Regions from separate parts of the Protofrankia sp. Cas8 genome, predicted to be linked through region 2. Evidence: riboswitches for the same ligand, from Rfam matches in the RefSeq annotation. Region 2 holds a riboswitch; the other holds the start of a gene.
What was found. A riboswitch is a leader RNA that binds a small molecule or an ion and turns the genes downstream of it on or off. The one in region 2 is predicted to bind cyclic di-AMP.

Region 1 (8,435 bases), on a different contig from region 2:
CCTACCAGCGCTCGCATCTGGCCGGCGACATCGAACGCTACGGCCCCCGTGAAGGACCGCGCCAGACGTTCACCCATGGAATGGACCGCGCCTACCTGTGGACGATCCTGATCGGACTCGTCGCCTTCGCGCTTTCGTTCTTTCTTCGGGAAGTGAGGCTGCGCACCACCGCTGCCACCAGCGCTCGCACCGCCATCGCCGAATCCCCGGAATAGCCCGGTCCCCTCGCCTTTGGCCCTTTACGCGGCGTCGGCGCGCAGCGCAGCCAGTGCGGTGTCCGCGTGCCGGCTCATGGACAGCTCGGAGTCGATGCGCGCAAGCACCGTGCCGTCCGTGCGCAGGACGAACGTGGCGCGCTTGTTCGGGCCCACCTTGCGCCGGACGCCAAACGCCTGCGCGATCGTGCGGTCGGTGTCTGCGACCAATGGAAAGCCGAGCGAATGCTTCGCGCTGAACGCGGCCTGCTTGGCGACGTCGTCGGCACTGATCCCGACGATGCCGGCGCCCAACGCGGCGAACTCACCGGCCAGGTCGCGGAAATGACAGCTTTCCCTGGTACAGCCGTACGTCATCGCCGCCGGGTAGAAGAAGACCACCAGCGGACCCTTGGCCAGCAGGCCGGCCAGGTGCAGCACCGCGCCCGTCTCATCGACACCCGACAGATCCCCAACCTGATCCCCGACGTCCATGCGGCAATCCTCACCTAATCACGGGATGAAACGTATGACATGCTACCGGATCGGAGATCGGGATGCGCCTGCCGTACGGATCTCAAGATCCAATCGGCGGCAAAAGGCCGTCAACACTGTTGACTAAAAACACCCGGAAACAGGGCGTGGATCAAGAGTGCCCGGCAATAGGGGCGTGGATGAAGGAGCGGAATTTCGATCGCGCCAGTCATCAAGGGGCACTGTCGTGGGATGCGAGCCCGCGCCGGATCGCAGGTAGCGATACCAGGCAAGCGCTGCCGGACGAACACGCGGATCGTCGGCGAGGCTGGCCCGCACGAGATTCACGCCGGTGCGGTCCAGCACACCGTCGACGGCGTCGGCGGCGACGTCGGAAGTGACCACTCGGCCGGGCACGAGGATGCGGGCGATGAACAAACCGAGCTTGAACAAATCGGAACTGATGGACTGCGGCTCGTATCGACGCGGAGGCCGCGTAGCAACGCCCGCCGCGTCTGTCACGCGGTGATGATGGCTGCCTCGTTGCAACCGAAGCCCCCCGAATGTCTGCTGCTATTCGCGACCTTACAGGTCACTATAGTGATCAGAAAAGCAGCATAGCCCCGAGGACGGACATGTCGTCCACGTGACCGCACGATTGGGGGCACGGTGGGAACGCGGTGTGGGCACCATGATGGCACAGGCCGCGGCGGCCACGCCCGAAATGTTCCGGACGCGGCCTGTGCCGCATAACCGCGGACCCGGTCCTGCCGCGTGCCGATCCCAGCCGGAATCAGATCTCACCCAGGATCCGCAGGCTGCTCCGATCCGCCGAATGCCTGCCGTGATCCGCCGAGGGGTTCGGCCTGCTCCTCGCCCGCGGCCTCGGTGCTCCGCTGGTCCTCGGCGGTCGCCTGCTCGGCCCCGCCCTCGGCCTGCGCCGACTGGCCGACCCCCGCTGCGACGCCGACGAGTTCCCGCAGGCGGGCCTCGACGTAGGGCTCGGTGTAATGCGACCTGTCCGCGATCCGCCGCACGAGATCGTTGACGCTGGAAGCGGCTTCGAGATCAGCGGTGCTGACCTGGACGAACTGGTCGAGAATCTGGTGCCGGATCTCCTGCCAGTTCTGCCGCAGATACTGCTCCACCTGCTGCGCCTGCTGCTGCTCCATTCGATCACCTCCGCATCGAGATGTCATTTACAGGCATAAATCTATGCCACCCACACCAGGAGTCAACCGGAAATCATGATGGTCCTGCCGCCAAACGCAGAATGATGCAAAAATACGGAGACGGGGTCGATGTCGACCGCAGCATAATTTACCTGGAAAAGCCTTGTTATTATTTGTGCTCCTGACATGCCAGTGGGTCACGAAGCCGTTCAAATGCATCCCGACGGATGCGCTGAAGTCCGCTGCTCTCCGCGACAATACAGACAGAATATGATGATCTATCCAGTAATGGGACCTACGCGGTGAAAGAGAACAGCGCAGCGCGGGTCCGCGCCCCGACTACGCCATCGGCCGCAAGTCCGTGCCGGCGTTGGTATGCCTTCACCGTATTTGTGGTATGTGGCCCGAACTTTCCGTCCGCCACGACAGGGTAGCCACGTCCGGTCAGCGCTCGCTGAATCTGGCGCACGCCGGGACGCCCGCGGTGGGTGTAGCGGACTTCCCGCGCTCGGGGCACCGGATCGGCGACCCGTCGTGCCGGCGCCACGTCGGCCGCAGCGGTCCGGTCCGGCGTAGTGACCGGTGTAACCGGTGTAACCGGTGTACTGACCGGCCCAGTAGGACCACCTGGGCCGGTGGGATCGGCCTGGTAAGTGCCTGTCGCGCCATCACCAGCTGCCTCGGTGGCGGCTGCCGCAGCCCGCCCGAGGTACACGCGGTAGGACCCGTTGGTGTACGTACTCCATGCTCCGATGCCCTGCATGTCGCACACCCGTTTGGCGGCCTGGGCGTTGATGGCTGGATCGAACAGATCTGCCCCGCCGACCCAGCCCGCATGCGCCCGCATGTTGATCTGCCACAGTCCCCGGGAATCCTCGCCATTGGGGTTGTGCGCGTTCGCGTTGCCGCCGGACTCGGCCAGCGCGACCGCGACCCAGGTCTGCAGCGGCTTCCCGTCACAACCGCCAAGTCCCGCCTTCCTGCCGGCACCGGCGATGGAAGCGTCGGGAACAGGTGTCGCAGCGACAGAACTCGCGCCGGGCGCAGGCGCCGTACCGGCACCGGACGCCGCCGCGGGGCTCGCGTTCGCCGGACCCGCGGTCAGCATCATTCCCGCCGTCGCGCCGATGACGCCGGCAGTGGCAGCCACCGCGCCGCGGTTGTACTGGGACTGCTTTCTGTGCCTTCCCCTGGTCATTATCAGATATCTCACTTCAGTATCGTCGATCGGCTCATAGGCGCCGCGCGGACGCACCCGTCACAGCCAAGCTGGCGGAATGCCCACGGTGGGGCACGCGGCAGCCCGGCCATGACGGGTCGCATGTCTGTTAACAGTCGAGCCAGGTCACCCCAGGCGACCAACGAGATAACTCGTGGAATAAATCTTCTGAAGCCGGACGACGGTTCCGCTGTGGGGAGCGGCCCACATCATGTCGGCCCCGGCGTAAATCGCCACGTGATGGATGTTTCCGGGCTGCCCGAAGAAAATGAGATCACCGGGTTGCTTGGCATCCCGCGATATCTTCTGCGACGCCGCGTACTGGGCGTCGGTCACCCGCGGCACGCTCCGGCCGAGCTGTTTGTAGATGTACTGGACAAGCCCGGAACAATCAAAGGAGTTCGGACCCTGGGCGCCCCACACGTATGGCTTGCCCGCCTGCTTCGATGCCAAATAGACGATCTTCTCACCGAGACTGGCAGTGGACGCCGCGGAACCGTCCTGCTGCGACGATGCACTGTCCGGCGGTGCCGAGAGGCCGCCAGTCTGGGCCGACACCGAACCAGCAGCCGACGCCGAACCAGCAGCCGACGCCGGGTCGGACGCCGAGGGCGAATCGGACGCCGAGGGCGTGGTCCCGGCGTCACCGGCAGCGGTGTCACCGGCCCAGGTCTGCGCGGTGGCAGTGGTGGCAGTGGTGGCAGTGGTGGCAGTGGTCGAGCCGGCCGGACTGTCAGCCCCGGCGTCGTTCGCCAGTGCGGGGGCCGCAAAAGCGGTCAGAGCGACGGTCCCGGTGGCCGCGGCGGCAACCACCGCACGTGCGGACCGGCGGCGGAAGCTGGACCTGGCGGTCGGTGCACGGTGGCGACCGTGTCCGGACGGAACCCCGTCAGCAGAATCTGCACACGCCTGATATGCAGGCAACAATGATCCTTCCCGTACGCCTGCGAGGTTAGCTGTCGGGTTCGGGCCGGGAAGCCCGGTCAGCGCGGAGATCCGCGGCCGACTTCACCCCGAGGACTGCGCCACAAGGGCGACGTCCGCCAAGTCCTGGTTCCCCCGCTGCTGCCCTGGTGATTACTAGAAGGGAACACCGGACCGAGGGCAGAACTCGGCGTTCGGCCCGGTGTTGCTGAGAGCCCGGCCACGGTAGCGAACTACACGCTGTGACCGCAAGGGCCATTTTCCGCGAATCTCGCCGCATGTCGACTACTATGCGTATTAATCATCCGACCGGCCGGTCAGAAGAATCGGATCAAGACCGCCGACCGTGCGTCGAGCTCGGCGGCAGAATACTGACATGCACTGGCCGCGAGGACACGCACGGTGATAGCGATGAGCAAACAGGCCAATCGACGGGGTACGTCTTGTCTCATCTGGCAGGGGTTCTGGCAGCGGCCCGGGCACCGTCTTTGGTCGAATCCTTGCCATCGGCCCCGGCCGCCAACACGGCGTCGCCGCAAAGGAGTCAGCGATGACGGCTGTGCAACAGTTGGTCGAGCATGCGTTGGCGGAGGTCGGCTACGCCGGGGATGGCCACAATCACACGAAGTACGGTCACCACGATCTGGTCCTGGGCGCGAGCCCATGGCCTGGTCGTCGAACGCACCGGCAATAATATTGCCACGGTCGAAGGTAACGTCGGAAACGATCAGGTACTACGCAGAACCTGGCTGGCCGGCGGTATACTCATCGTCGGATGCGTGAACTGGCAGTCGATGTTCAGCGGTGGCCCGCGCTTCCCGCTCGCCCCCCAGAATTCGCCGAACCGGTTCGCCTACTTCCCGACGAGCGCGCGCGGGTCCCTCGACCAGGGCAAGTCAGGGGTGTTCCCGGATCTGCGCCACCCGGTCACGACCGCTCAGAACGCGCTCAACATCGCTACGGGCCGGGAGGGCGATAATCGCCTGCTCTCCCCGGACGGCGCCTTCGGCCCGCTGACGGAGAAAGCGTTCCGTGATTTCCAGGAATTCTGCCGGTTGAACGACCCGGCGGTGGCAGTCACCGGTGTGGTCGACCGGACGACCTGGCGCCTTCTCGACTATTTCCTCGACATCAAAGGCCGGTGAACCGACGCCTACGCGATCTTTCGAGGTTTGTGCGATCGACAAGGACTCTTTCGTCGCACAAACCTCGAAAAATCATCTAGCCGGCCGGATGGCCGGATGGCCGGATGGCCGCTAGCCGGCAGACGCTACGATCGTCATGACGCGCTCGCATGATTGTCGAGGTGACGGCGGACCACACGACGGGCGATCGCCCAGCGGTGGGTCTCCGACGGCCCGTCATAGATACGGAACGGGCGGACCTCGCGCAGGAAGCGCGAGAGCAGCACATCCCCGGAGATACCGAGGGAACCACAGATCTGCAGCGAACGGTCGACGACCCGCCAGACGGCCTCGGCGGTGAACGTCTTCGCCACCGCGGTCGACTGAGCCCCGGAGCGACCCTGGTCGAGTTCCCAGCATGCCTGCAGGACCAGCCCGCGGGACGCCGCGATATCAATCTCATTATCCGCGATCATCGCCTGGACCATGCCCAGCTCCGCCAGCCGGGAACCGAACAGCCGCCGGTCCGCCGCCCGGGCCACGGCGATATCCTGGGCCCGGGCGGCGATCCCCAGCCAACGCATGCAGTGGGTCGTCCGCGCCGGCCCTAGGCGAACCTGGGCATAGTCGAAACCCTTGTCCACCTCGCCGAGAACCGCGTCGTGCGGCACCAGGCAGCCGTCGAACAGCATCTCGCAATGACCGCCGTACAGGCTCTCGTCGAGGGTCTCGACATGACGGACGATCTTCATTCCGGGGTTGTCCGCGTCGACGAGGAACATCGTCGCTCCACCGCGGTGACCCGGTTCGCCCGATGTGCGGGCCATGCAGATCGCATATGCGGCACCGTCCGCGCCGGTGATGAACCACTTACGGCCGTCGATCCGCCAGCCGCCCGGCTCCTTTGCAGCGCGCGTGGTCAGAGCGGTCGGATCCGACCCCGCTCCGGGCGCGGGCTCGGTCATCGCGAAGCAGGACCGCACCTCGCCCGTTGCCAACGGCCGCAGATACCGCTCCTTCTGCTCGGCCGTCGCGATGGCCGCCAGCATGTGCATGTTGCCCTCGTCGGGGGCGGCGATGTTCAGTGCCAGCGGGCCGAACAGCGAGTAGCCCGCCGCCTCGAAGACGGGTGCGCGTCCGCGCATGTCCAGGCCGTGCCCGCCGAGCTCCGCCGGTACGTGCGGGGCGAAGAGCCCCGCGTCCTTCGCCGCCTGCTGTAGCCGCGCCCGCATCGCGTCACCGCCGCGCGCGGCCACGCCTGCGAACGCCTCCTCCTCGGGGACGACGACGCTGCGCACGAACTCGGCAGTGCGGCTGGCGAGTTCACTGACCACCGGGTCATGGCCAAGATCAATGGACACGTGGACCTCCTTCATACCGGCCGGCGTCGCCCAAAGGAGACCCGCCGCGGATCTGGCCGAGAATCGTCAGTTTTCCGTCAGCAAAGCAGGCCGGTCGACTCGTGCACAAGGAACAGGCGACACTGAAGATCAAATCGCGAACGAGGCTCGTCAACATTGTTGACTATCATGTGTGCACGCGGACGGCCCGAACCAACCCGCACTCCGCGCCCACCGACGGCGGGCCCGGTCGGGCCGGATCAGTCCAGATGGTAGATGCGGGCGGCGTTGTCGTGCAGGATCTTGCGCAGCGCGTCGCCGGGCAGCTGCGCGAACGCCTCCGCGACGAACAGGTCCGGCCGGATCGCCGCGCTCGCCGGGCCGGGCGACATGCTCGTCGGGTGCGGGAAGTCGGTCTCGAAGAGGAAGTTGTCGGCTCCAAGAAGTTCGATCGCCTGCAGGGCGGTCTCCCGCTCGAACCAGAAACAACCGAAGATCTGGCGCTGGAAGTACTCGCTGGGCAGCAGGTCGTATTCGGGGTGTTCGATCGGGACGCCGCAGTTCCTCCACTGCCAGTCCAAAGCGGCGAGGGCGTAGGGGAGCCAGCCGATTCCGCTCTCGACCGAGACGAAATTCAGCCGCGGGAAGCGGTGGCAGATCCCGGCACAGATGACGGTCGCGATGGCGCGGGCGTTGCCCATGAAGAAGGAAACCCCGACCGAGGCGTAGTTCGCGTGGATCCCGTTACCCGGGAAGTTCTTCTCGATCAGGGACAGGTCGCCCGATGCGATGTGGAAGTTCACCGGAACGCCGAGATCCTGGGCGGTCGCCCAGATCGGGTCCCAGTGCGGATCACCGAGCAGCGGCAGACCGAAGAAGTCGGTCTCCTGAGCCATGATCACGCCCCGATGCCCCATCGCGACTGTTCGTTCGATCTCAGCGACGCTCGCCGCCAGATCCCAGAAGGGCAGCGCCGCCATGGGCAGCAGCCGGGACGGGTCCGCGCTCGCCCAGTCGGTCTGATAGTCGTTGTACGCCTGGATGCAGCGCACCATCAGTTCGGGATCCTTGAGTCCGAGGAACCTCCCGGTACCGAACCCCGCCACGTTGGGATACAGCACCTGCGCCCAGATCCCGTACTCGTCCATTTTGCGCAGCCGATCGGGGGCGTTCCACAGCGCCGGGTCGACATCGGCGAGGCGCCGGGGATGCTTCGGCGGGAACTCCGCCCAACCGGCCATCGCTCCGCCCGCGGTGGCCGACAGGCGCGCGTCGCCGAAATACCACGCCTCCTCCTGGAGGTCGTCATCCCAGCGGACGTGCGGAACCAGATCACCCCACTTCGCCGTGGAGATCCGCGACGTCCACAGATCGGCGGGTTCGATCACATGGGTATCCGCGTCGATCACTCTGATGCCATCGGTCACTGCCGTCCCGGCCATGACGCCGCTCCCCTCGAGGTCTTCGGGAGACGCCGGCTGTCACGACGCGCGTCCCGGCCGCACTCTGATGTGATCTATACCTTATTTCTTATGAGGAAATCCGACAAGCGGTCCCGGAAATGTAGCGCGGACGCGATTTCCTCTCGCCGAACGGAAAGACCGGTCCACATTGCGGCCTCGAACGACTTCGGCTACCGCAGGCACTGGCCCGGCCACCTGGGCGACCCCATCGAGTGCTGCCCAGGCGCCGACCCACGGCGCACGCGTCCGGCTCACGCGGCCCGATCCACCCAGGTACCTCACCTGTCAGACGTCCACCGCCGGCCCCGGCGGACCGGCCGCGACCGTGATCGCGTCTTCCGGACACGAACTGGCGCCGAGCCGGGCCGCTTGTGCCCGGTCCGCGGTCACCACGAAGGTGACGCCGCGGGGGAGGCAGAAACCGTCGTCATCGGTGTCGAACACCTCCGGAGCGAGCGAATAGCAGCGGCCCTGCCCGGTACACCGGGTGGGGTCGACCATGATCTGCACGGTGAGCCGCTCCCC
Region 2 (5,403 bases):
CAGCTGGGCCGGCAGCTGGGCCGGCAGCTGGGCCGGCATTTGGGCCGGCATCGTCATGATCCGGTAGCTGCGCCGCGGGCCGGCCGACCCGCAACGCACGGGTCTTCTCCCGTAGGTCGGCGGCGAGTCTGCGGCCGTCAACGCTGCGTGCCCATTTCGCCGCACCGGCCAGCACCGGACGCCGTTCCCGGCCGGCGAGGACGACCGCGTCGATCTCGTCCTGACCGCCGGTTCCCCAGTAGGGCCCGATCGCCACGACGTCCGGCCCCAGCGAACCGGAGACCGCGAGCCGCCGCAGATGCTCCCGGAACGCCTCTTCCCAGGGCAGACCGAAATGGTCATCGAGGCTTGTGACCAGGACGGGCAGCAGAGCCTCCCCGAGACCGCGGTCGATCTCGGCACGGAACCGGGAAAGCACCCCGAGATAGAAGGCGAGGAAGTTGTCAGCGATGCGGTAGACCCGGCGCCGGCTGCGGGCGGTGTCGGTCACCGGCATGACCCGGTCGACGAGCCGCAGCTCGATGAGCCGGTCCAGGGTGCGGGCCGGCTCAGCCCGGATATGATCCTTGATCTCGTTGTACTGCGTGCGGCCCGCGGCGATGGCATGCAGCACCGCCGCCGGGTACTCACCGTGTTCCACCTCGGTTGCCAGCACGAGTTGTCCCTCGGTGAGCAGCGACGCCCCCGGCCGGCAGGCCAGTCGCCGCAGGTTGTCGGTGACGTCCGCGTTCTGGTCCCACCAGGACAGGTACAGCGGTACTCCGCCGACCAGCCCGTACACGAGGGCTCGGTTGGCCGGGGTGAGCTCGGGCAGCATCAGGGCGGCCTCGTGCGGGCGGAACGGATGCAGCGACAGTGACAGGTCGAACCGACCGTAGAGCGGCGCCCGTTGTTCCTGCAACGCGGTCATGTGCCGCACTGCCGACCCGCACAGCAGCAGTCGTAGCTGTGTCCTGCCCGCCACGCGGTCGAGAAAGGCCCGCAGCACTCCTGGGAGGTCCGGCGATGTCGCGACAATCTCTGGGAACTCGTCCAGGACGACGAGAAGCGGCTCGCGTTCCGCTGCCACCGCCAAGTCGTCCAAGGCGTCGTCCCAGTCGGAATACGGGCGCGTGAGCAGGTCCCGGAACCGTCCGGGGATGCCGGCCGCGACCTGGCGGGACAGCTGCGCCAGTTCTCCTGATGCGGCACGACCGGCACCCGTATGAAAGATCGACCGCCGTCCGTCGGCGAACCGGTGCAACAGGGCGGTTTTACCGACTCTGCGTCGTCCCCATATCACCGCTGGTCGTGGATGGGTCGAGGTCCACCAGCGCTCCAGCGCGGCAAGCTCCTCGACGCGATTGACGAACGCCATTCCGCCCCTGCTTACCTCGCACGCTACTTACATCACCTGTAACTTACCTCGGATGTCAGTAGGCCACCGGGCGGACAGCAGGGTGTCCCGGTCCCCGATCCAGGACGTCAGCAGGACGGTCGTGAGCGGCTCAGCTCTTAAGGCCCAGTACCTCGGCCGCTTCGGGATCGCTGTCGGCGAGGAAGTCCCGGCAGCGGGCGGCCTCCTCGGCCTCACCGATGGCGGCGGCGGCGCGACTGAGCGCCGCGAGCGCGCGTAGGAAGCCCTGGTTGGCCTCGTGGGACCACGGGATCGGCCCATGCCCGTGCCAGCCGGCGCGACGAAGCTGGTCCAAGCCGCGGTGGTATCCGGTCCGTGCGTAGGCGTAGGCCGTGACCGCCGCACCTGCCTCCAGGGCGCGCTCGGCCAGCATCGCCCAGGCGAGGCTTGAGTCCGGGAAGCGACCGGCGACCGTCTCCGCGGTCTCGCCGGCGTCGAGCGCTTTGGCGGCAGCCGGATCGAGAGTGAGTTTTGTCGGGGGCGGACCGTCAAGAAGATCCGGCCGTCCAGGGGAGGTCGTCATGGGGTCCATCCTGCCGGATCCCGGTTGCACTGTGCCGAGTGGGGATCGGTCAGAACAGGTTCTCACGCGGCGGACCCGGTGGGAGGGGGGTGGGCCATCGGGTCCGCCGCGGAATCAGGGTTCGAGGGCGAATCCACCTTCGAACAGTCATAGGATGTTACAGGATACGAACCTTTGGGATCACAGGGCGGACGGGCTGGTGACGGTGATGTCCCAGAGGTTCTTACCGACCACACCGGCCTGTCCGTCGTCGACCCGTGTCAGGTAGCTGTACAGCGATGCCAGGCCCTGGGACTCGCCGCCGAAGCGGCCGTCCACCTGCAGAATGAATTTCTTCTCGCGCATCGTGTTCTGCCAGACGTAGGCGTCAGCGCGCACCTCTCCGGCCAGAGCGGTGGAAAGCGTCGTACCGGTGAAGTTCGACGATTCCAGTTGCGCCTTCGCGCGGTCCAAGGTCATTGCGGGCTGTACCGGGGCGATCGCCTGCTGGACTGCCGCGACGTTGGGCACCGTTGCCGGCACCGTTGTCGGCACCTGCGGCGCCGGGCCGTTGTTGGTCAGGCCCATCTTGACCGAGCAGGACGGCCACGGGGACCAGCCGCGAGAGTTGTAGAGCTTGTGGGCTGCGTCGTCCTGCAGCGCCGGCGGGGCGTCACTGGGGAGGCCGGAATAGCCGAGACCGTGCCAGGTTCCGGCGTCGAACTGGTACGCGCCGTAGAACCCGTTACCGGTATTGATGTGATAGTTGCCGCCGGACTCACACTGGCGGAGTTTGGTGAAGTCGTCGGCGGTCGCGGCGCCTGCGGGACTGGCCGCGACGGCGAGACCACTGCCCACGAGTGCTGTGACAGCACCGGTGGTACGCAGGACCTTGACTGCGGTGGACGACTGTTGCGGGGCTCGGTGCCTGCCAACAGACGGCATGTGGGTCGGTCCTTCCCGTCGCCTACGAGGTGAGCTGTCGGGTGCGGGCTGGGAACATGCCCGGCCGGTGACGCCGATGAGCGTCGCCTGCTTTACCCCAAGGACACCGGTGGCCGGTATCCGGATGTGGTTCCCCCGATCCCGTCCGTGCGGCTTCGCGATAGGTCCTGCCGCGGCGGGCGGGGACGGGATTCGGCGTCCGTCCGCGCGGCCTCGCCGATCTGGCGAGTGGGGAGGACTCTAGCGAGCCTGGCCCTTTCGAAGCAAATCGGGGGTGTCGGATGAACTACACGGACCTGGCTTTCACCACCCGAATGGGCTACATGGCCCAAAGACAACACTCTACCCGGCGATTGGGGTGACCCCGATGGGGGGTCGTTTGTGCTGGCTTTTCGTAACACCGAGTGATCGGGCCGGTCGCCGTAGTGCTTTTCTGTTGTGTTTGTTGTCACGCAGGTGGGACCGACCCGACTCGTCCTCGCGGGGTCTATATCAGTTCGCGGCCGTCAGCTGCCGGCTGTTCAGCTGAAGGTGACCCCCCAGGTCTCCGGCCCACAGATTCCGTCGACCGCCAGGCCCTTGTCGGCCTGCAGGCGGCTGGCCGCGCCGGCCGACTCAGGTCCATACCGACCGTCAATTTGGATCTTGTAGCCAAGACTGTTCATCTGGTGCTGCCACGACCGAACGTCCGACCGCACCTGATCGACGAGGTCGGCGGTAAGGGGCATCGCATCAGCGGAGTTCGACGAGATGTCCGTGCTCACCGTGCGCCATTGCCAGCGCGAGGAACCGCTCCTGCCGTACGAGGGTGCCGGCGACGAGTCGGTGTCGGATGAGCTCGAGTCCGATGCGCTGGTGTCCGGTGCATCCCTGCTGCTGTCGGCGCCCGATGCGCCGGGACTTGCGGTGCCGGCCGGGTTGGTGCCGACTGGGCTGGTACCGACTGGGCTGGTACCGCCCCCGAGTTGGTCGGCGCCCATGCCCTTGCCGCAGGCAGGCCACTGGCCGAAGCCGGCGCGGGCGGCGAGCTTGATCGCGGCTGCATCCTGGGTGCCGGGGGCCGCGCTGCTGGGCAGGCCGGTGAAGCCCAGGCCCTGCCAGGTGCCCAGCGAGAACTGGTAAGCGCCGTAGTAGCCGTTGCCGCTGTTCGCCCCGTAGTCACCGCCGGACTCGCATTGGCGAAGCCCCTCCCAGGTCGTGGCGGCGCTGGCCGGTTGGGACATCGCGATGCCGCCACTGATCGCGGCGACCAGGGCCGGGGTCACCACCATGGCCCGGGTGCGGATCCGAGCCCGGCGAACTCCACGATGTCGGCCACGAGAACGTGTACTGGACATATTGGTAATGCCCTTCCCCACGCCTGCGAGGTGAGCTGTCGGATTCGGGCTGGGACTGCCCGGCCGCTTTCACGGCTTCACCCCGAGGACGCCCGATATCGACGTCCGAAAGTGGGTCCCCCGTTCCTGCCGCAAGTTTGGTTTTCGTCGAGCGAGGGCAGGATTCGGCGTGCCGCCCGACGTGTCCCCATCGTATCGACGGGCACGGCGCAGACCATAACCAGAATTGCTGGTGGCTGAACAAGCCGTGAATGCGGTTCGTGACTATGCGCACATCGCGCTGTCCACTCTTGCCGTTCCTCGAGATCGACTGCTAACGCGCGCATGCATGCGCTCAGCTTGCTTGCAGGCGGCCGAAGGAGGCGCGAAAAGCGATGTCGCGCCTCCTTCGGCCGGATGGGTCAGCTGGTCAGCGAATGCCCCGCCGAGCGTAGGTCTGCGCAGGCCTGCGCGACACGGGCGGCCATACCGGACTCGGCTGCCTTGCCGTAGCTGCGTGGGTCGTACTGCTTTTTCACACCTACTTCGCCGTCCACTTTCAGTACGCCGGCGTAGTTCTTGAAGACATGGTCGGCGATCGGCCGGGTGTATGCGTACTGGGTATCGGTGTCCACATTCATCTTGACAACGCCGTAGTCCAGCGTCTCGCGGATTTCGGCCAGGTCGGAACCACTACCGCCGTGAAACACCAGGTCGAAGGGCTTGGCGTCGACTGGCAGACCGAGCTGCTGCGCGACATACTGCTGCCCGTCCCGAAGGATGCCCGGACGGAGTTTCACATTGCCCGGCTTGTATACACCGTGCACATTTCCGAAGGTTGCGGCGAGCATGTAGCGGCCCCGTTCGCCGGTGCCGAGAACCTCGGCGGTGCGCCACATGTCCGTCGGCGTGGTGTAAAGTTTCTCGTCGATCGCACCGACGACACCGTCCTCCTCGCCGCCGACGACACCGATCTCCACCTCCAGGACGATCTTGGCCTGGTGGCATTCGATCAGGAGGCCGTCGGCAATTTTGAGATTCTCCTCCAGCTCGACTGCCGATCCATCCCACATATGTGAGTGGAACAGCGGATCCCGCCCTTCGCGGAGAACCCGGTCCTTGGAGATCGCAAGCAGGGGGCGCAGATAGGTGTCGAGTTTGTCCGCGGGGCAGTGGTCGGTGTGCAGGGCGATATTGACCGGATACGCTTTGGCGACATGGTGGGCGAACTCGGCGAGTGCTTG

Region 1: linked by a shared signal. The riboswitch ahead of U9977_RS00445 (C40 family peptidase) and the one ahead of U9977_RS08950 (transglycosylase family protein) in region 2 are both predicted to bind cyclic di-AMP.

What each region holds. Positions count from the first base shown of each region.
Region 1 is NZ_CAUVXI010000001.1:87,279-95,713, reverse strand. It holds gene U9977_RS00470 (MDR family MFS transporter) at 1-215, shown strand, start outside; gene U9977_RS00465 (peroxiredoxin) at 240-689, opposite strand; gene U9977_RS00460 (hypothetical protein) at 813-1,190, opposite strand; gene U9977_RS00455 (hypothetical protein) at 1,469-1,840, opposite strand; gene U9977_RS00450 (peptidoglycan-binding protein) at 2,136-3,038, opposite strand; gene U9977_RS00445 (C40 family peptidase) at 3,186-3,872, opposite strand; cyclic di-AMP (ydaO/yuaA leader) riboswitch at 3,987-4,145, opposite strand; gene U9977_RS00440 (peptidoglycan-binding domain-containing protein) at 4,592-5,128, shown strand; gene U9977_RS00435 (acyl-CoA dehydrogenase family protein) at 5,263-6,468, opposite strand; gene U9977_RS00430 (amidohydrolase family protein) at 6,708-7,889, opposite strand; gene U9977_RS00425 (ferredoxin) at 8,196-8,435, opposite strand, start outside.
Region 2 is NZ_CAUVXI010000041.1:25,622-31,024, forward strand. It holds gene U9977_RS08935 (ATP-binding protein) at 1-1,357, opposite strand, end outside; gene U9977_RS08940 (DUF3151 domain-containing protein) at 1,488-1,919, opposite strand; gene U9977_RS08945 (transglycosylase family protein) at 2,100-2,843, opposite strand; cyclic di-AMP (ydaO/yuaA leader) riboswitch at 2,849-3,013, opposite strand; gene U9977_RS08950 (transglycosylase family protein) at 3,365-4,114, opposite strand; cyclic di-AMP (ydaO/yuaA leader) riboswitch at 4,186-4,358, opposite strand; gene fbaA (class II fructose-bisphosphate aldolase) at 4,582-5,403, opposite strand, start outside.